One region of the Massilia sp. KIM genome, then DNA from elsewhere that is predicted to be linked to it. Evidence: predicted binding sites of a transcription regulator. Region 1 holds the regulator's gene; each other region holds the start of a gene.
The links. Region 1 encodes HrcA, which represses chaperone genes, less so after heat shock. Its sites were predicted from a motif close to TTAGCACTCNNNNNNNNNGAGTGCTAA; they were not measured.

Region 1 (7,075 bases):
GATCAGGCCGGCCGGCTGTTCGATGATGGCGATGCCGTAGGTCACGTTATAGGCCACGGGCAGGGGCATGACGTATTCCTTGGCGTCCTTGGGAACGAGCAGGTTGCCGCCGCCGCTGCCGTTGGCCAGCACCAGGCCGTCCGCGGTCAGGCCGGTGATCTTGCCGCCGACGGTGTACTGGTTGACCGAGCAGGAAATCAGGACGTTGATGGCCGCCAGCCGGCCGGCGGTGTCGCTGTTGTTCGGGAACTGGCCGGCCGGGGCGCAGCGCTGGTGCAGCGGCTGCTGGCTGACCTGGACGTTGTAGACGTCGCCGTACTCGATCTGGCGCGGGAAGTTGAAGCTCACGTTCTCGCCGGCCTTGGCGGGCGGATTGACGCTGATTTCCTGGCCATTGCTGGTCAGCTTCAGGCCGGTGTACTCGAGGCCGCCAATGGTGCCGCCGATGGTGAAGGTGGCTTTGCCGCCGCCGCCGCAGGCGGACAGGCCCGCAACCAGGGCCAGCGCGAGCGCCGGACGGATCAGGGAAGACTTCATTCGCATAAACTCCGGATAGATTACGGGGTGCAGGTGACGGCCAGGTTGGTCACGTCGGTATTGCGCATGACGCCGCTGCCATTGGCGATGGTGCAGGTCTGGCCTTCGGGATTCTTCAGCACGGTCACGCCGTACACCGCATCCTCGAACACCGGGGTCATCGCGAAGCTGGTGGCGCCGGCCGGGACCACGACCTTGTCGGCGCCGTTGACGAGCTCCAGCTGGCCTTTCAGGTTGCTGATCGTGCCGGTCAGCTTGTGGGTCTTGATGGTGCAGACGATCTGCACGGTGGTGATGTTGAAGGCGGCGCGGCCGCGGCCGTTGATCACGTCGCACTTCTCGGTATTGTCCGGGCGCGCCTTGACCTCGACGTTGTACTGGTCGTCGGTGGAGACCAGGTTCGGGAAATAGAAGCGATCCGTGCCGGTGCCGTTGGCCGGCACGGGGACTGCGTAATCGGAGCCGCCGTTGTTGGTCAGCACCAGGCCGGGCTTGGTCACGCCGGAGAAGCTGCCGCCGAGCAGCAGGTCGCCATCGCTGCCACCGCAGGCAGACAGCGCGAGCGTGCATGCCAGCACGGCGCCGGCACGCAGGTAGGAACTCTTCATTTACTCACTCCAATTGTTCGGGGGATAGCGCAGCTGCGCGGTCGGATAGACAAATCGCCCAACATTTTAGTGCATTTGGCAAGCAACTGGTCCATTTGCCTTTGTATCCTGGTGTAACCGGTGCACGCGATTGCTTTTCAGCCAACGGCTCGCTATGCTTGGGGCGAGCATTCCCATTACCGGTTCACCTATGACGACACCCTGGCCCAAAGCCGTCCTGTTCGATCTCGACGATACCCTGTGGCCTATTGCGCCTGTCATCCTGGAAGCGGAAAAAATTCTGTACGAATGGCTGCGCCGGCACGCGCCCCGGGTGGCCGAGCAATATACCATCGACACCCTGCGCCAGGCGCGCCTCGAACTGCTGGCCAGCCGGCCCGAGTTCCAGCTCGACCTGGGCGCCCTGCGCCGCGCCGGCCTTACCGCCGCCTTCGAGCAGGCGGGTGAGGATGTGGCCAAGGTGGAACTGGCCATGGTGGAATTCTTTGCCGCGCGCAACGCCGTGATTCCCTATGACGACGTGCTGCCCGGCCTGCTGCGCCTGAAGGGAAGGGTGCGCATCGGTTCGATTACCAACGGCAACGCCGACCTGCAGACCATCGGCCTGGCCCACCATTTCCAGGGCTCGGTCGCGGCCCACCAGCTCGGCGTGGCCAAGCCGGAGGCCGCGATTTTCCTGGCCGGCTGCGAGGCGCTCGGCGTGGCGCCGCATGAGGCGGTCTACGTCGGCGACGACCTGCTGCTGGACGTGCAGGGAGCCCAGCGCGCCGGCCTGCGCGCGGTGTGGATGAACCGCATGGGTAAGACCAACGACCTGGCGCACGAAGTGCGGCCGGATGCCGAAGTGAGCAGCCTGGACGAACTGGTGGACTGGCTGAAACGCGAATACGACTGAAGCACGGGCATGGCTGGCGCGGCTTGAGCCGGCGCAGAGCCGGGCTTGCGCTCCGGGCCATGCGCCCTCATCTACATATAATATTAGGCAGCAAAGCTTTGCTTCCATGAATCATGCAACTCGATAACCGTGCCCAAACCCTGCTCAAAGCGCTCGTCGAACGCTATATCGCCGACGGCCAGCCGGTAGGCTCGCGCGCGCTGTCGAAGATTTCCGGCCTCGACCTGTCTCCGGCCACGATCCGCAACATCATGGCCGACCTCGAGGAAATGGGCTACGTGGCCAGCCCGCATACCTCGGCCGGCCGGATCCCGACGCCGCGCGGCTACCGCCTGTTCGTCGACACCCTGCTCACCGTGCAGCACATCGACGAGACGGCGGTGGAAGCCGAGCGCATGCGCCTGCCGGTGCAGCAGCCGCAGAAGCTCATCGCCAACGCGGCCCAGATGCTGTCCTCGTTGTCCCAGTTCGCCGGCGTCGTGCAGAGCCCGCGCCGCGAATCGGTGTTCCAGCAGATCGAATTCCTGCGCCTGTCGGAAAAGCGCATCCTGCTGGTCATCGTCGACCCGCGCGGCGACGTCCAGAACCGCCTGCTGCTGACCGACGTGGACTACACCCCCGGCCAGCTCACGCAATCGGCCAATTACCTGAATCAGAACTATGCCGGGCTGACCTTCGACGAGGTGCGCGACCGCCTGACGGGCGAGCTGCGCCAGTTGCGCGACGACATGGGACGCCTGATGCAGGCGGCGGTGGAGGCCGGCAGCGAAGCCATGGCCGAGGGCGACGAGATGGTGATCGCCGGCGAACGCAACCTGCTCTCGGTGGCCGACCTGTCGTCCAACATGAGTTCGCTGCGCCAGATGTTCGAGATGTTCGAGCAGAAGACCGGGCTGATGCAGTTGCTGGATGTGTCCAGCAAGGCGGGCGGAGTGCAGATCTTCATCGGCGGGGAGTCGAAGCTGGTGCCGATGGACGAGATGAGCGTGGTGACCGCGCCCTACGAGGTGAATGGGCGCATCGTCGGCACCCTGGGGGTGATCGGGCCGACCCGCATGGCCTACGAGCGGGTGATCCCGATCGTGGACATCACGGCCAAGCTGCTGTCGAACGCGCTGAGTAATCCCTAACTACCCCTAATAAAAAAGCACGCCGCAGGCGTGCTTTTTTGCTAACGAAACCGCAACATCCCGCTTATTGTTTCCGCGGGCAATTCACTTTGACACAATTGCCGTAAATCGCAAGCGCATGCTCGGCGATCTTGTAGCCGCGCTCGGTCGCGATCTTGTGCTGGCGCGACTCGATCTCGTCGTCGTAGAACTCTTCGACGTGGCCGCAGTCCAGACACACGAGGTGGTCGTGGTGCGAGCCGGCGTTGAGCTCGTAGATCGCCTTGCCGGTTTCAAAGTGATTGCGGTTCAGCAGGCCGGCCTGCTCGAACTGGGTCAGCACCCGGTAGACGGTCGCCAGACCCACGTCCATGTTGTCGGCCAGAAGGATCTTGTACACATCTTCCGCCGTGAGGTGCCGTACCGCGCTGTTCTGGAAGATTTCCAGGATTTTGATGCGCGGGAGAGTAGCCTTCAGGCCGCTGGCCTTCAGGTCGGTCGGGTTGTTGCTCATGTTTTGTTACTCGTATATTGGCGGAGTGCTTTATGATATAGCGTTTTGGAGCTCCCGCTCAAACGTTTTGAGGTTACTTATGCGCGTCAAACAAGCCGTTCTCCATCGATTTCCCGCCAGGGCTGCGCTCGCGGCAGGTCTCGTCTGCGTCCTGACCCTGTCGGGCTGCGCGAGCTGGCGCAACCAGACGCGTCCGGCGGCGCCGGTGAGCACGGACCCGGCGGCAACGGCCGCCGACGCGGAGAAATCCGCCGCCATCGCCAACGCCGGCGCGCAGACCACCCAGGTCACCAAGCTGCAGAAGTTCCTGTGGCTGTTCTCGCCCTACCGTCCGGACATCCAGCAGGGCAACTTCGTCTCCCAGGAGATGCTGAGCCAGCTGAAGGTCGGCCAGACCCGCGACCAGGTGCGCTTCCTGCTCGGTTCGCCGCTCCTGACCGACGCCTTCCACGCCGACCGCTGGGACTACCCGTTCTACCTGGCGCGCGGCAATGGCGAGCTGACCACCAGCCGCGTCACCGTGTTCTTCAAGGACGACAAGGTCGAGCGCTTCGAAGGCGGCAACCTGCCGAGCGAGCGCGACTACATCGACCGCATCGCCGGTCCGGCCAAGGTGCCGAAGAAGAAAGCCGAATCGCGTCCGGTCGAGCCGGTCCGTCCGGGCGCGCCCGCGCCGGTGACGCCGTAAGGAGCCCGGCATGAGCACATTGAAGATCGCCGTCGCCGGCGCCAATGGCCGCATGGGCCGCATGCTGATCGAGGCCATCCAGTCCGCGCCCGACTGCGAGCTGGTGGGCGCCCTGGGCGTGCCCGGCGCGCCGGAAATCGGCAACGACGCCGGCGCCTTCTCGGGCCAGCTGACCGGCGTGGTCATCCAGTCCGACCTCGACGCCGGGCTGGCCAGGGCCGACATCCTGATCGACTTCACCCGTCCGGAAGGCACCCTGAAGCACCTGGACTACTGCGCCGCCCACGGCAAGAAGATCGTGATCGGCACCACCGGCTTCGACGAGGCCGGCAAGGCCGCGATCCGCGCCGCCGCTGGAAAGACCGCGGTGGTGTTCGCCCCCAACATGAGCGTGGGCGTGAACGTCACCCTCAAGCTGCTGGAAATGGCGGCCAAGAGCTTCTCGGAAGGCTACGACATCGAGATCGTCGAGGCCCACCATCGCCACAAGGTCGACGCGCCTTCGGGCACGGCGCTGAAGATGGGCGAGGTGATCGCCGATGCGCTGGGACGCGACCTGAAGGAGTGCGCGGTGTACGGCCGCGAAGGCGTGACCGGTGAGCGCGACCCGTCGACCATCGGCTTCGCCACCGTGCGCGGCGGCGACGTGGTGGGCGACCACACCGTGATGTTCCTGGGCACCGGCGAGCGCATCGAGATCAGCCACAAGTCGAGCAGCCGCGTGACCTACGCCCACGGCTCGCTGCGCGCGGCGCGCTTCCTGGCCGACAAGCCGGCCGGCCTGTTCGACATGCACGACGTGCTGGGCCTGAAGGGCTGACATGGCGAGCGTGGAACTGAACGGCGCCGCCATCGTCGACGAGGCGGCCTTTCACGCCGAAAGCCGGCGCGTCTTCGGTTTTCCCGAGACCTACGGCGACAGCATCGACGCCTGGGTGGACTGCATGAGCTACCTGCGCGACGAGGAAAACATGACGCGCTTTCGCCTCGGGGAGAACGAGGTGCTGGAGATCGTGGTCAAGGATGCCGGGAAGATGAAGGCGCAGGTTCCCGACCTGCTGGAAGAGCTCGCTTACTGCGTGGGCGGCATCAACGAGCGCTACGAGGATTATGGCGAGAAGCCGGCGCTCAAGCTGGTGCTGCGCTGATCGCGCGTTGCACTTGGCAGGGTACAAGGCACAGCACCCGCACCAGTGCAAAGACCAGCGTCATTGCGCAAACAGCACAAGTGCGAGAACCAGCACCATTGCGCGAACAGCGCCAGTGCGAGAGCCAGCACCTTAACCATCACCGCCAGCTTCAAAACCGTCATCCCGGCGAAGGCCGGGATCCAAGTTCGTCGCGTCATGTTGGCCTACACATAAGCCGCGTACCAGCGCAGAAACTTGGATCCCGGCCTTCGCCGGGATGACGTTTTGGGGCAGCGGGACGACGTTTTGCGGCCCGGGACGACGCTGTGCGGCCGCGGGATGACGTTTTGAGGCTCTGGACGAGGTATTCAGGCCTCCGGACGCCGATTCCGAAAGCGCCGGGAATGACGTCGACAGGCTGCAGATCGGCGTCAGCCGCGCCGCTGCTCCCGCTATCCCTCACTTTCGCCGCAGCGCAAAATGAACCAGTATAATGTCCGGTTCAACCCCTCCATTACGTCTGCAGAAATGATGCAAGAAAAATATAGTCCAGCCGAAGTCGAACAGGCCGCCCAGGGCTACTGGAAGTCGATCGACGCCTATAAAGCGGTGGAAAACGACCCGCGTTTCCCGAAGGGCAAGTACTACGCCTGCTCGATGCTGCCTTACCCCTCGGGCAAGCTGCACATGGGTCACGTGCGCAACTATACGATCAACGACGTGATGTACCGCTACCTGCGGATGAACGGCTACAACGTGCTGATGCCGATGGGTTGGGACGCCTTCGGCATGCCGGCCGAGAACGCGGCCATGGCCAACAACGTGCCGCCGGCGGAGTGGACCTACTCCAACATCGCCCACATGAAGAAGCAGATGGAGTCGATGGGCCTGGCGATCGACTGGTCGCGCGAAATGGCGGCCTGCAGCCCCGACTACTACAAGTGGAACCAGTGGATGTTCCTCAAGATGCTCGAGAAGGGCATCATCTACCAGAAAACCGGCACCGTGAACTGGGACCCGGTGGACCAGACCGTGCTGGCCAACGAACAGGTGGTCGACGGCCGCGGCTGGCGTTCGGGCGCGCTGATCGAAAAGCGCGAAATCCCGATGTACTACGTGCGCATCACCCAGTACGCCGACGAGCTGCTCGACTACGTCGAGCACAAGCTGCCGGGCTGGCCCGAGCGCGTGCGCGTGATGCAGGCCAACTGGATCGGCAAGTCGACCGGCGTGCGCTTCGCCTTCCCGCACGTGATCATGAACGACGCCGGTGAGCTGATCGACGACGGCAAGCTCTACGTCTTCACCACCCGCGCCGACACCATCATGGGCGTGACCTTCTGCGCCGTGGCGCCGGAACACCCGCTGGCCCAGCACGCCGCCAAGACCAACCCGCAACTGGCCGAGTTCATCGCCGAGTGCAAGCTGGGTTCCGTCATCGAAGCCGACATGGCGACGATGGAAAAGAAGGGCATGCCGACCGGCCTGACCGTCACCCACCCGATCTCGGGCGAACAGATCCCGGTCTGGGTCGGCAACTACGTCCTCATCACCTACGGCGATGGCGCCGTGATGGGCGTGCCGGGCCACGACG
Region 2 (7,075 bases), on a different contig from region 1:
CGAGACCCTGCTGGTGATCGACGGCAATACCGGCCAGAACGCCCTGGCCCAGGTCAAGGCCTTCGACGACGCCCTGCAGCTCACCGGCCTGATCGTCACCAAGCTGGACGGCACCGCCAAGGGTGGCGTGCTGGCGGCGATCGCGCGCACCCGCCCGATCCCGGTGTACTTCATCGGCGTGGGCGAGAAGCTCGACGACCTGCAGCCCTTCAACGCGGAAGAATTCGTCGAAGCGCTGCTCGGCTGAAGGTACCCATGATTGCATTCCAGTCTGTTTCCAAGCAGTACACGCACGAGGCCTATGCGCTGCGCGACGTCACCCTCGACATCGCCAAGGGTGAGCTGGTCTACCTGGCCGGCCCCTCGGGCGCCGGCAAGTCGACCCTGATGAAGATGGTGGCCGCGGTCGAGCGGCCCAGCAGCGGCAAGGTGCTGGTCAACGGCCAGGACATCGGCCGCATCAACAAGGCCGGCATCCCCTTCCTGCGCCGCAACCTGGGCCTGATCTTCCAGCACCAGCGCCTGCTCAACGACCGCCACATCCTGGCCAACGTGATGCTGCCCCTGCTCGTCACCGGCGCCCCGCGCGGCCAGGCCGAGGGGCGCGCCCGCGCCGCCCTCGACAAGGTCGGCCTGCTGGATCGCGCCAAGGCCATGCCGCTCGAACTCTCGGGCGGCGAGCAGCAGCGGGTGGCGGTGGCGCGCGCCATCGTCAACCGCCCGCAGATCATCCTGGCCGACGAGCCGACCGCCAACCTCGACCGCGTCGCGGCCGAGCGCGTGATCGACGCCCTGCACGCCTTCCACCTGGCCGGCGTCACCTGCGTGATCTCGACCCACGACGAACAGGTGCTGGACGCGGCCGGCCGCGTGATCCGACTCGAGCATGGCCAGGTGGTGGAGGGCGCGGCATGAGCCCCTGGTTCCGCCAACACGGCTTCGCCCTCGGGGCCGCCCTGGGCACGGTGCGCAAGTCGCCCGGCAGCTTCCTGTTCAACGTGCTGGTCGTGGCCCTGGCCCTGACCCTGCCCTTCGCCGGCATCACCCTGCTCGACAACGTGCGGCCGCTGTCCGAGCAGCTCTCGGTCGATCCCGAGATCAGCGTCTTCGTCAAGGCCGAGACCCCGCGCGAGCAGGCCCAGGCGCTGGCGCCCCGGATCCGCGCCATCCTCGGCGGCGATGCAGCCGCCAGGACCAGCGTCGCCTTCGTCCCGCGCGAGGACGCCCTGGCCTCGCTCAAGGAGCGCAGCGAACTGGGCGAGGTGATCGACACCCTGGGCGAGAATCCCTTGCCCGACAGCTATGTATTGAAGCTGGATGGCTATACCAGCGCCAGCGCGGCCAGCAAGGTCGACTCCATCGTCGAGCAATTGCGCGCGCTGCCGGGCGTGGACGCGGTGCAGGTCGATTCGAGCTGGGTCAAGCGTCTGGCGGCCCTGCTGGGCGTGCTGCGCCTGGCCCTGCTGCTGCTGGCCGTGACCCTGGGCATCGTGGTGATCGCGGTGGTGTTCAATACCATCCGCCTGCAGGTGCTGACCCAGAAGGAGGAAATCGCCGTGTCCAAGCTGCTGGGCGCGACCGACAACTTCATCCACCGCCCCTTCTATTACACCGGGGCCCTGCTCGGCCTGGGCGCCGGCGCGGTGGCGCTGGGCGTGGTGGCGGCCGCCCTGCTGCCGCTGAACGAAGCGATCCTGGCCTTCGCCCGCCTGTACGGCTCGAACTTCCAGCTCCTGCCGCTGGGCGCGCTGGAAGTGGCGGGCCTGCTGGCCATCAGCGCCGGGCTGGGGCTGATCGGCGCCATGCTCTCGGTACGCCGCCACCTGGCGCGCGTGCGCTAGGCATCGTCACCACCCCGTGGCGGCGGAAGATTTCCGTCTCCACGGGGGCTTGAAATCCCGACATTCGGCCATAATCTTATGGCTTAGCCGGTCCTCCCTACGCAATCGCGCGGAATCGTCCTACAGGCCGCGCCTTGTCTGCGTGCGCCATCCAACAGAGGAAGTGGTCTTCCCCCCGTAAGCTGTCCCTAAGGCGGTTTTCCAGCTCCTTGTACGCCACACTTGAGTTGAATCAAGCATTTAGCGGGCCTCTGCTCTACAGTGGAAGCGTCCACGAAAATGATGCCTTGCGGCAATACTTTGGCACGACTTAAGCGCCCACGGGGTTTCTAGCACTCACCTCGGGAGAGTGCTAATATATGAGCTAAGGAAAGACCAATCAAGGTCAAGCATCCGGTAACAAGCGGTAACAGCCGTGTCACTGAGCAGTAAATGGTGGCAGATTGGGATGCAGCAAGATTTATCGACGAGGGAAATGAATATGTCCGCACAATCCGCATTGGTTCCGGCCGGCAGTCGTGCTCTGGGACTTGGTTTCACCGGCAATCTCGGCAACATCGACGCCTATATCTCGGCCGTCAACCGTCTGCCGATGCTGTCCCACGAGGAAGAGGTCTCGCTGGCGAAGCGGCTGCGGGAAAAGAACGATCTCGACGCCGCGCAAAAGCTGGTGCTCTCGCACCTGCGCCTGGTGGTGTCGATCGCGCGCGGCTACCTGGGCTATGGCCTGCCGCACGCCGACCTCATCCAGGAAGGCAATATCGGTCTGATGAAGGCGGTGAAGCGCTTCGACCCCAACCAGGGCGTGCGTCTGGTGTCCTACGCCATGCACTGGATCAAGGCCGAGATGCATGAATACATCCTGAAGAACTGGCGCCTGGTGAAGGTTGCAACCACCAAGGCCCAGCGCAAGCTGTTCTTCAACCTGCGCAGCAACAAGCAGAGCCTGGACGCCATGTCGCCGGCCCAGGTCGACGAACTGGCGCGCATGCTGGACGTCAAGCGCGAGGAAGTGATCGAGATGGAAACCCGTCTCTCCGGCCGCGACATCGCGCTGGAAGCGCCGACCGACGACGAAGACGACAAGTTCTCGCCGATTGCCTACCTGTCCTCGGACCAGCAGGAACCGACCAAGGTCATCGAGGCCGAGGAAGTGGTGCGCCTGCAGTCCGAAGGCCTGGAGACCGCACTGTCGAAGCTGGACCCGCGTTCGCGCCGCATCGTCGAAGCGCGCTGGCTGGCCAACGACGATGGTTCCGGCGCCACCCTGCACACGCTGGCCGAGGAGTTCGGCGTGTCGGCCGAGCGCATCCGCCAGATCGAATCGGCCGCGCTCAAGAAAATGAAGGGCGCCCTGGCGGCCTACGTCTGAGCCGTCCCCGCCCCGCAGCCCAAAGCCCGCCTCGCGCGGGCTTTCTTTTTCCATGACCGTCACCATCGATCCCGCCGACGTCGAGTTCAGCGCCATCCGCGCCCAGGGCCCGGGCGGCCAGAACGTCAACAAGGTGTCCTGCGCCGTGCACGCGCGCTTCGACATCGCGGCGTCCTCCCTGCCCGAGGCGGTCAAGGCGCGCCTGCTGGCGCTGCGCGACGCCCGCATCACCCAGGAGGGGGTGCTGGTCATCAAGGCCCAGCAGTCGCGCAGCCTGGAGCAAAACAAGCTGGACGCGCTGGCGCGCCTCCAGGCCCTGGTCGACAAGGCGGCCGAGGTGCAGGCGGTGCGCCGCCCTACCCGTCCCACCCGCGCCTCCCAGCGCCGCCGCCTCGAGGCCAAGACGCGCAGCGGCCAGATCAAGGCGCTGCGCGGCAAGGTCAGCGACTGAAGGTGCGCCCGGCACACGCCGGCGCCGGCTGACGCATCGGCGCTGCCCGACCACGTCGGCGGCGCAGCCCCCGCCCAACCGGCTTCAGGACGCGCGCCGCGTCAGGCGCCGGCGGTAATCCGGGCGATAGGCGTAACGGTTGGCGCGCGCATCGTGCAGCGCGTGGTGGACCGGCGCCTCGTGCTGCGCGAAGTAGCGCTCGATCAGGGTCTCGTCCAGCTTGCGGTAGACGTTGCTGGACGCCAGTGGCGCCGGCATGTCGCCCAGCAGTTCGCGCAGCAGCACCAGGTCGTGCGGGTAGTCGTAGGCGATGCAGGGCGCGTCGATGCCGGCCAGGAAGGCGCGCACGGCCTGCGCGACCTCGGCCCGCGCGCCGCGCACCGCCCCGGGCGTGCGCCCGAGCAGCGGCTCCACCACCGCGCGCACGAAGTCGCTCGACAGCGCCCTGTCGTAGTCGCCCAACTCGGCATACAGTTCGCGCCCGTCTTCCGCCACCAGGGCGAGGCTGATCAGATCCTTGTTGGAAAAATCGGTGAATTCGGTGTCGATGAAGACGAGCATGCGGTGGCGGCGGTGTGGGGCGATCCCGCCATTATGCACGGACCGGCCCGCTGCCGGCTGAATGGAGCGGCGTCCGGCAGGCTTTCGCGGCTGGGGCTACAATCCTCCTCCACCCGTCTGGGTCGCCGCCCGCTGCCGGCCGCGGCGCCCGCGCATCAAGGAGAAAGCATGGCCGAACAATCGCCCTACGTCCCGCCGAAGGTCTGGACTCCCGCCGCGTCCGGCGGCACCTTCGCCAGCATCAACCGCCCGGTCGCCGGGCCCACCCACGACAAGGAACTGCCGGTCGGCGCGCATCCGCTGCAGCTGTATTCGCTGGGCACGCCCAACGGCGTCAAGGTCACCATCCTGCTCGAGGAGCTGCTGGCCCTGGGCCACGCCGGCGCCGAGTACGACGCCTGGCTGATCAGGATCCAGGACGGCGACCAGTTCTCGAGCGGCTTCGTGGGCGTGAACCCGAATTCCAAGATCCCCGCCCTGCTCGACCGCAGCGGCGCCGAGCCGGTGCGGGTGTTCGAGTCCGGTTCCATCCTGGTCTACCTGGCCGAGAAGTTCGGCGCCTTCCTGCCGAAGGCGGGGCCGGCGCGCACCGAGACCCTGAACTGGCTATTCTGGCAGATGGGATCGGCGCCCTTCGTGGGCGGCGGCTTCGGCCACTTCTACGCTTATGCGCCGGAAAAGCTGGAGTATCCGATCAACCGCTACGCGATGGAGACCAAGCGCCAGCTCGACGTGCTGGAGCGCCAGCTTGGCCAGCACCGCTACGTCGCCGGCGAGGACTACAGCATCGCCGACATGGCGATCTGGCCCTGGTATGGCGCCCTGGTGCGCGGCGACCTCTACAACGCGGCCGAATTCCTGTCGGTCCACGACTACCCGAACGTGCAGCGCTGGGCCGGTGAGATCGCGGCGCGACCCGCCGTGGTCCGCGGCCGCAAGGTCAACCGCACCTGGGGCGAAGCCGGCGAAGGCGTGGCCGAGCGCCACGCCGCCTCCGACCTCGACTGAGTCCCCTTCAGTCCTGGGGCGCCGGCGCAAGCGCGACCGCTTCCAACAGGAAGCGCCGGCGCATCATCTCCGCCATCTCGGCGGGCGGCACCGGGCGCGCGATGTAGAAACCCTGCACCTCGTTGCAATCGAGCCCGCGCAGGATCGCCAGCTGCTCGCCGGTCTCCACGCCCTCGGCCACCACCGACATGCCGAGCGCGTGGGCCATCGAGACGATGGCCTGGAAGAACACCTTGCCCTCCTTCGAGCGCGCCAGCTCGGTGGTGAAGGCGCGGTCGACCTTGAGCACGTCCATCTTCAGGCGCTGCAGTTGCGACAGCGAGGAGTAGCCGGTGCCGAAATCGTCCACGTGCAGCTTCACGCCCAGCGCGCGCAGGGCCGCCAGCTCGGCCAGGATGTCGTCCTGGTCGCCCATCATGGCCGACTCGGTGATCTCGACCTCGATCAGGCTGGCCGGCACCGCGTGGCGCGCCAGCGCCGCGCTCAGCTGGCGCTGCACGCCGCCGCGCAGGAACTGCTTGGGCGAGACGTTGATCGAGACCGGCACCAGGGCCACCCCGGCCTCGCGCCAGGCGGCCAGCTGGGCGCAGGCCTTGTCGATCACGGCTTCGCCGATGCGCACAATCAGGCCGGTGCTCTCGGCCAGCGGAATGAAGTCGCCCGGCGGCACCATGCCCAGCTGCGGATGGCGCCAGCGCAGCAGCGCCTCCATGCTCAGCAGCTCGCCGCTGCGCGCATCCACGCGCGGCTGGTAGTGCAGCAGGAACTGGTCGGCCTCGATTGCTTCCAGCAGGTGCTGCTTGAGGCGGGCGCGCGTGTTCAGGCTGTTGGAATAGGCCGGATCGAAGAAACGGTACTGGCCCTTGCCTTCGTTCTTGCCCGCGTACATGGCGATGTCGCTGTGGCGCACCAGGGTCTCGGCGTCCAGCCCGTCGCGCGGGTACATGGCGATGCCGATCGAGGCCCCCACCGCATGCAGCTCGTCCTTGAACAGGAAGGGCACGCCGAAGGCGTCGACGATGCGCGCCGCCACCGAGGCCGCCTGGCGCTCGCCTTCGCAGGGGTGGAGCAGCACCACGAACTCGTCGCCGCCGAAGCGCGCCACCTGGTCGGTCGGGCGCAGCAGCGACAGCAGGCGCTGGGCCGCCGACTTGAGCAGCTGGTCGCCGGTGGCGTGGCCGTGGCTGTCGTTGACGTGCTTGAAGTCGTCCAGGTCGATGAAGAGCAGCGCCAGGCCGGCGTTGTCGTTCCTGGCGCGCGCCAGCGCGGCCGGCATCGCGGCCAGGAAGGCGTGACGGGTGGACAGGCCGGTCAGGCTGTCCTCGTTGGCCAGGCGCTCCAGCTGCACCTCGTGCGCCTTGCGCTCGCTGATGTCCTGCAGGGTCACTGCCAGGCCGTTGCCGACCCGGACCAGGCGCCGCCGCCCCCAGCTGATGTTGAGGCGGTTATCGGCCGGCATCCTGCGGTCGTCTTCGTAGAAGCCCTCTTCCATCGCCTTGCGGTAGGTGCCGAGCAGCTCCTCGCCGAACAGGCCGGCGTCGATGCGCGACAGGCTGGCGCCCACCAGTTCGTCGCGCCGCAGGCCGTAGAAGAAGGCGCCGCGCTCGTTGCAGTCGACGATGCGGAAATCCTCGATCGCGCCGTCGCGCCCGCGCACCGCGGCCGCCATGTAGAAGCCGTCGTTGCCGCTCTCGGTGGCGGTGCGGTAGGCGCGCCTGACCTCGTCCTGCTCGCGTTCGCGCAGCACGGCGCGGCGCGCCAGCACCGCGCCACCCAGGCCCAGCAGGGCCAGGCAGAAACTGGCGACGATGGCGCGGTCGCGGCTCTCGATCCAGTAGGCCT
Region 3 (7,075 bases), 660 kb from region 1:
CGCGGCCAGGTAGTCCTTGCCGGCGTAGACCGCGGCGCGCAGGGCGCCCAGGCGGATGCCGACCAGGTGCTCGGGCGGGTGGCGGGTGGCGCGGATCGCGATGTCGGCGTCGCGTTGGCTCAGGTTGGCGACCGCGTTGGTGGTGACCAGCTCCAGGTCGATCTTCGGATAGGCGCTCGCGAAGCGCGCCAGGACCGGCATCAGCACGCTGTGCAGCAGGGTGTCGGTGGTGGTCAGGCGCAGGGTGCCCGAGGGCTCGGCGGCCTGGTTGAACGCGAGTTCGCGCGCTTCCTCGAGCTGGGCTTCGATGCGTTCGGCGTGGCCGGCCAGTTCGCGCCCCAGTTCGGTCGCCACGTAGCCGTGGCGGCCGCGATCGAACAGGACCTCGCCGATGTCCTTCTCGATGCGCTTGATCGAGCGGAACACGGTCGAGGCGTCGACCTTGAGCCGCTCGGCCGCCCCGGCCAGGTTGCGGCCGCGGTGCAGGGCCAGGATGATCTCGAGGTCCGGGAGACCGAGCTTCGATTGCAGTTTTGCATAGGGAGCTTTCATGCTTGCCTATTTTACGTGCATTCTTGCATAGGTAGAGTGGGCGCATCTCAACTCACGTCACCAGGGTGTCCCATGACCGACCAAGGCCACGTTCCCCACGCCGCGCATCCCGGCCGCGCGCCGAAGCAAGACGCCATGCGGCTGCAACTGATCAGCCACCCGCTTTGCCCCTACGTGCAGCGCGCCGTGATCGCGCTCGAGGAAAAACAGGTCCCCTACGAGCGCACCGACATCGACCTGGCCAACAAGCCGGCCTGGTTCCTGGCGCTTTCGCCGCTCGGCAAGACGCCGCTGCTGCTGGCCGAGGGCGAGCCGGTGTTCGAATCGGCCGTCATCTGCGAGTACCTGGAGGATACGGTGCTGCCCGCGCTGCACCCGGCCGACCCGCTGGCCCGCGCCCGGCACCGCGGCTGGGTCGAGTTCGCGTCCGCCGTCCTGAACGGCATCGCCGCCCTGTACTCGGCGGTGGAGGAGGGGGCGTTCGAGAGCGCGCGCCTGCAACTGCGCGCCCGCTTCGAGTCGCTGGAGCAGGCGCTCGGCGAGGGCCCCTATTTCGCGGGCGCCGGCTTCTCGCTGGTGGACGCCGCCTTCGCCCCGGTGTTCCGCTACCTCGACCTGTTCGACCAGGCCGACATGCCCTCCATGCTCGCGGGCCTGGCGAAGCTGCAGGCCTGGCGCCGCGCGCTGGCGGCGCGGCCCTCGGTGCGCAAGGCGGTGCGGCCCGACTATCCGGCCGCCCTGCGCGACTTCGTCGAGCGGCGCCAGGGCGTGCTGGCGGCGCGCCTGCGTCTGCCCGCTTGAGGCGCGGACAAACAAAAAGCCCGCAGGGCGCGAACCCTGCGGGCTTTCTTGTCTGGTGCATGCGGCGCGCCTGGGGCGCGCCGCCGGCGCCGGACGGCAATTACATCATGCCGTCCATGCCGCCCATGCCACCCATGCCGCCCATGCCGCCCATGCCGCCGGCCGGCTTGTCTTCGACGACTTCCGAGACCATGCAGTCGGTGGTCAGCATCAGGCCGGCGATCGAGGCTGCGTTCTGCAGCGCCGAGCGGGTGACCTTGGCCGGATCCAGCACGCCCATCTCGACCATGTCGCCGTAGGTGCCGTTGGCGGCGTTGTAGCCGTAGTTGCCCGAGCCTGCCAGCACGGCAGCCACCACGACCGACGGCTCATCGCCGGCGTTGGCGACGATCATGCGCAGCGGCTCTTCCATGGCGCGCAGGACGATCTTGATGCCTGCTTCCTGGTCCGGGTTGTCGCCCTTGACGTTGAGCGAAGCGCGAGCGCGCAGCAGGGCCACGCCGCCGCCCGGGACGATGCCTTCTTCCACGGCAGCGCGGGTGGCGTGCAGCGCGTCTTCCACGCGTGCCTTCTTCTCTTTCATCTCGACTTCGGTCGCAGCGCCGACGCGGATCACGGCGACACCGCCTGCCAGCTTGGCAACGCGCTCCTGCAGCTTCTCGCGGTCGTAGTCCGAAGTCGCTTCTTCGATCTGGAGGCGGATCTGCTTGACGCGGCCTTCGATCGCTTCAGCCTGGCCTGCGCCGTCGATGATGATGGTGTTTTCCTTGCCCACTTCGACGCGCTTGGCCTGGCCCAGTTCGGCCAGGGTGACTTTTTCCAGGGTCAGGCCGACTTCTTCGGCGATCACCTGGCCGCCGGTCAGGATGGCGATGTCTTCCAGCATGGCCTTGCGGCGGTCGCCGAAGCCCGGAGCCTTGACGGCGACGGTCTTCAGGATGCCACGGATGTTGTTGACCACCAGGGTCGCCAGGGCTTCGCCTTCGATGTCTTCGGCGACGATCACCAGCGGACGGCCGGCCTTAGCCACTTGCTCCAGCACCGGCAGCAGGTCACGGATGTTGGAGATCTTCTTGTCGCACAGCAGGATGAACGGGTTCTCGTGAACGGCGACCTGCTTGTCCGGGTTGTTGATGAAGTAGGGCGACAGGTAGCCGCGGTCGAACTGCATGCCTTCCACGATGTCCAGTTCGTCGTTCAGCGACTTGCCGTCTTCGACGGTGATGACGCCTTCCTTGCCGACTTTTTCCATCGCTTCGGCGATGCGCTCGCCGATCGAGGTTTCCGAGTTGGCCGAGATCGCGCCAACCTGGGCGATTTCCTTGGAGGTGGTGGTCGGCTTGGCGATCTTCTTCAGTTCTTCGACGGTGGCTGCGACGGCCTTGTCGATGCCGCGCTTCAGGTCCATCGGGTTCATGCCGGCGGCAACGAACTTCATGCCTTCGCGCACGATGGCTTGGGCCAGCACGGTCGCGGTGGTGGTGCCGTCGCCGGCGTTGTCGCTGGTCTTGGAAGCGACTTCCTTGACCATCTGCGCGCCCATGTTCATGAGCTTGTCTTTCAGCTCGATCTCTTTGGCGACCGAGACGCCGTCCTTGGTGACGGTCGGGGCGCCGAACGAGCGCTCCAGCACGACGTTGCGGCCTTTCGGGCCCAGGGTGACTTTGACGGCGTTGGCCAGGATGTTGACGCCTTCGACCATCTTGGCGCGTGCGACGTCGCCGAACACTACTTCTTTAGCTGCCATGTTCTGTATCTCCGAATGAATTCGTGAATGTAACTATGAGGGGGAGGATTACTGCGCCACGACGGCCATGATGTCTTCTTCGCGCATCACCAGCAGTTCTTCGCCGTTGACCTTGACGGCCTGGCCGGAGTACTTGCCGAACAGCACGCGGTCGCCGACCTTCACTTCCAGCGGGCGAACTTGACCATTCTCCTGCACCTTGCCGTTGCCGACGGCGAGCACCTCACCCTGGTCCGGCTTCTCGGCGGCTGCATCGGGGATGATCAGGCCGGACGCAGTTTTGGTTTCCTGGTCGAGACGCTTCACGATAACGCGATCGTGCAGAGGACGAAGGTTCATGCAAAACTCCTTATATTTCAATGGTTTGACTAGCTAAGGGCGCCGCCGCATCCGTTTTTGTGTGATGGTCTGCGTCGGCTGCAAAGAGTTGTTAGCACTCTCCGCTAACGAGTGCTAATTATAGGGACGATAATTTACCATTTCAAGACAGTGTGTTGGATGATTAACTGAACTTTTTGATCTGGTCCAATGTAATGGAGGGCTGTACCCCTCAAATGCTGTCTTGTCAGCAAAACAAGCCGGACAGGGTACACTCCCTCCTGCATCCATGCCGCACGAATGGCCGCTCCCCGGGGGCGTGCGATTCGGTTGACGGAAAAACCATCTCAGTCCTATAGTGTCGAATGATTTCCGAATTCCAAGACCTCTCAGACAAGATCGACCGGCTCGCCCAGCTGACCCAGTCGCTGCGCGCCGAGAACTACCTGCTGCGCCAGGCCAATTCCCTGCTGAGTGCGGAGAACATCGCGTTCAAGGAAAGACTCATCGAAGCCCAGCGCCGCGTCGAGGCCCTGCTCGAACAACTGCCGCCGCCACCGAATGAGGAAGAGGCGGACGAAAGCGAGGCCACCCAATGATCCAGCTCGACGTCACCATCATGGGCCAGCCCTACCGCCTGGCTTGCCGCGAAGGCGAGGAACGCACCTTGCGCGAGGCCGTCGGCTACCTCGACGGCAAGATGTGCGCGCTGCGCGACTCCGGTAAGGTGAAGGGCACGGACCGCATCGCGGTCATGGCGGCGCTGTCGGTCGCGGCCGAGTTCCTGTCGGTGAAGTCCCCGCAGGGGCCGCTGTCGGACATGTCTATCCTCGAAGTCAAGCAGAAACTCGAGGCCATGCACACGGTGCTCGACAAGGCTTTGTCCCCTCAGGAAAATCTGTCCTGAGAGTCAAAACCGTTTGACATGACGGAGTAAGAGAGTAAACTGCGCACTACCCTGCGGTGTTCGAGATTTGCCATATATTCCTTGAACCATTCTCACGCATAGGTTGTGGAACACGTTCGATGGGCGTGATCGTCGCTAGTCCGACGAACCCGAAATTGATCTGACCGCGACCGCCTTGAACCTATTTGGTTCAGGATGCCGGCAAAAACGGCACAGGCGGGGCTATATACATGGGGCGGTTGCGCATTGGTCGCAGCCGCTTTTTTTTATGCGCGCGCCGGGTGGGGGCTTCAGGCTCACTGGTCGGCCGTAAAACCGTCGCCCCCGCGCAGGCGGGGACCCAAGTTTACAATGTCGCGCTGCCCTTTTACGGCCCGCAGCAGCGCGTGCAAACTTGGGTTCCGGCGTGGCCGACCAGGCCTGCGCCGGAACGACGGATCACGGCCAACGCAGAGCATTTGCATTCCGGGCGCGCTTTTGTTGGAGGCGCGATGCGCTATTGGTTGATGAAATCCGAACCCGACGAGGTCAGTTTTGAGGACGTGCTGGCCGCTCCCGGGAAAACGGTCGCCTGGTTCGGCGTGCGCAACTACCAGGCGCGCAACTTCATGCGCGACGCCATGTCGGTCGGCGACGGCGTCCTGTTCTACCACTCGAGCTGCGCCGTGCCCGGCGTGGCCGGCCTGGCCGAGGTGGCGAGCAGCCCCTATCCCGACGAAAGCCAGTTCGATCCCGCCTCCCACTACCACGACCCCAAGGCCACCCGCGAACAGCCGCGCTGGATCTCGGTCGACGTGCGCGCCACCGAGCAGGGACGCTATGTGCCGCTGTCCGAACTGCGCAGCGTGCCGGCCCTCGAGAACATGGTCCTGCTGCAGAAGGGCAGCCGGCTGTCGGTCTCGCCGGTGAGCGCCGCCGAATGGAAGGCCATCGTCGCCCTGGTGCGCGGCAAGGGGGCGTGAATGGATCCCTGGCTGATACTCGCCCTGCTCGCGATGGGCACCTTCGGCGGCTTTGCGGCCGGACTGCTGGGCATCGGCGGCGGCATGGTGCTGGTCCCCTTCATCACCATGATCTTCACGGCCCAGGGCTTCGCGCCCGGGCTGGTGGTGCACATGGCGATCGCCACCTCGCTTGCCACCATCTTCTTCACTTCCCTGTCCTCGGTGCGCGCCCATCACAAGCACGGCGCGGTGCTGTGGCCCGTGGTGAAGCTGCTGGCGCCCGGCATCCTGGTCGGCTCCTGGATCGGTCCCTGGATCGGCAAGCAGATGGATTCCGCCGTGCTGGCCTTCTTCTTCGGCGTGTTCGTGGCCTTCTCGGCCACCCAGATGCTGATCGGTAAAAAGCCGGCCGGCAGCCGCGAGCTGCCGAACGCCCCCGGCATGTTCGCCGCCGGCACCGGCATCGGCGTGCTGTCAGGCCTGGTGGGCGCGGGCGGCGGCTTCATCTCGGTGCCCTTCATGACCTGGTGTAACGTCAAGATCCACAACGCGGTCGCCACCAGCGCCGCGCTGGGCTTCCCGATCGCGCTCGCCGGCACGCTCTCGAACATCTACTACGGCTGGGGCGAGCCGGGCCTGCCGGAGTACGCGCTCGGTTTCATCTACCTGCCGGCGCTGGCGATCATCGTGCTGGCCAGCGTGACCATGGCGCCGCTGGGCGCGCGCACCGCGCACAAGATGCCGGTGCGCCAGCTGCAGAAGGTGTTCGCGGTGATCCTGTACTGCCTGGCCGCCTACATGTTCTGGAAGTCGGTCAACTGAGGCGCAGTCGCAACAGGCGCCCCGTACAGGTGACGAACGTGGAAGGGGGCGGTACAATCCGCCCGTTTTCAGAGCCTCTTTCCATGCCAGCCGATCCCGCCCGCGTCGTTTCCCTCAGCACGCCGTCCCGCCAGGCTCCGATGTCGCGCCTGGCCTCCAGCTTCCTGCTGTTCGCCTTCTTCTGGATGGTGGCCGCGGCCGCGTTCTCCGGCTTCGCCGGCAAATGGGGCATGCGCGACGGCGATCCGCGCTTCGGCGTCGCCTCCATGCTCGACATGAGCGCCCACAAGCCCTTCGTGTACCGCCAGCTGGTGCCCGAGCTGGCGCGCCGCCTCGACGACCTGGCCCCCGAGCGCTTCAAGGACAAGCTGGCCAAGCGCTTCAAGCCCGACGAGGTGTTCGCCAAGAGCGCGCCGGGCGAGACCGGCAGCGAGCGCCTGCGCTACGCGGTCGTGTACTACTTCAGCTTCCTGTCCCTCCTGGGCATGCTGTTCGCGCTGCGCCGGATCCTGCTCGACCTGAAGGTCTCGCCGCTGGCGGCGGTGCTGGCGCCGACCGCCTTCGCGCTCGCCTTTCCCTATCTGCAGACGGTGGGCGGCTACTTCTACGACACCACCGAACTGCTGTGCGCTTCGCTTGCCTTCCTGCTGGCGCTGCGCGGACGCCTGGTGGCGCTGGCGGCGCTGGCCTTCGTGGCCACGCTCAACAAGGAGACCTTCTTCTTCCTGCTGCCGGCGCTCTACCCGCTGCTGCGCCACTATCACAGCCGGCGCAGCGCCTGGCTGGCGGTGGGCGCCCTGGTGGTGCTGGCGGGACTGATGAACGTGGCGCTCAAGGCCGCCTTCATCGACGCGCCGGGCGGCGCGGCCGAGTTCCACCTGTGGGACAACCTGCGCGCCTACCTGCTCGGCGGCGCCTACTTCCGCACCGAGACCACCTATGGCCTGGTCGGGCCCTCGCGCGCCTTCTTCCTGTCGCTGGCGG

Region 2: rpoH (RNA polymerase sigma factor RpoH) is a predicted target of HrcA. The motif match lies at 2,171-2,197, and genes of this name have one in related genera.
Region 3: groES (co-chaperone GroES) is a predicted target of HrcA. The motif match lies at 3,531-3,557, and genes of this name have one in related genera.

What each region holds. Positions count from the first base shown of each region.
Region 1 covers NZ_MVAD01000002.1:129,034-136,108, forward strand. The annotation lists gene B0920_RS15345 (hypothetical protein) at 1-537, opposite strand, end outside; gene B0920_RS15350 (hypothetical protein) at 558-1,145, opposite strand; gene B0920_RS15355 (HAD family hydrolase) at 1,336-2,040, shown strand; gene hrcA (heat-inducible transcriptional repressor HrcA) at 2,154-3,170, shown strand; gene fur (ferric iron uptake transcriptional regulator) at 3,235-3,663, opposite strand; gene B0920_RS15370 (outer membrane protein assembly factor BamE) at 3,743-4,351, shown strand; gene dapB (4-hydroxy-tetrahydrodipicolinate reductase) at 4,362-5,171, shown strand; gene B0920_RS15380 (barstar family protein) at 5,173-5,499, shown strand; gene leuS (leucine--tRNA ligase) at 6,013-7,075, shown strand, end outside.
Region 2 covers NZ_MVAD01000001.1:3,107,724-3,114,798, forward strand. The annotation lists gene ftsY (signal recognition particle-docking protein FtsY) at 1-247, shown strand, start outside; gene B0920_RS13560 (cell division ATP-binding protein FtsE) at 256-915, shown strand; gene ftsX (permease-like cell division protein FtsX) at 912-1,841, shown strand; gene rpoH (RNA polymerase sigma factor RpoH) at 2,323-3,213, shown strand; gene arfB (alternative ribosome rescue aminoacyl-tRNA hydrolase ArfB) at 3,266-3,664, shown strand; gene B0920_RS13580 (3'-5' exoribonuclease) at 3,749-4,225, opposite strand; gene yghU (glutathione-dependent disulfide-bond oxidoreductase) at 4,394-5,233, shown strand; gene B0920_RS13590 (EAL domain-containing protein) at 5,241-7,075, opposite strand, start outside.
Region 3 covers NZ_MVAD01000002.1:789,065-796,139, forward strand. The annotation lists gene B0920_RS18165 (LysR family transcriptional regulator) at 1-552, opposite strand, end outside; gene B0920_RS18170 (glutathione S-transferase family protein) at 688-1,353, shown strand; gene groL (chaperonin GroEL) at 1,454-3,100, opposite strand; gene groES (co-chaperone GroES) at 3,149-3,439, opposite strand; gene B0920_RS18185 (hypothetical protein) at 3,784-4,017, shown strand; gene B0920_RS18190 (cell division protein ZapA) at 4,014-4,325, shown strand; RNA gene ssrS (6S RNA) at 4,371-4,552, shown strand; gene B0920_RS18200 (EVE domain-containing protein) at 4,817-5,287, shown strand; gene B0920_RS18205 (sulfite exporter TauE/SafE family protein) at 5,288-6,091, shown strand; gene B0920_RS18210 (hypothetical protein) at 6,175-7,075, shown strand, end outside.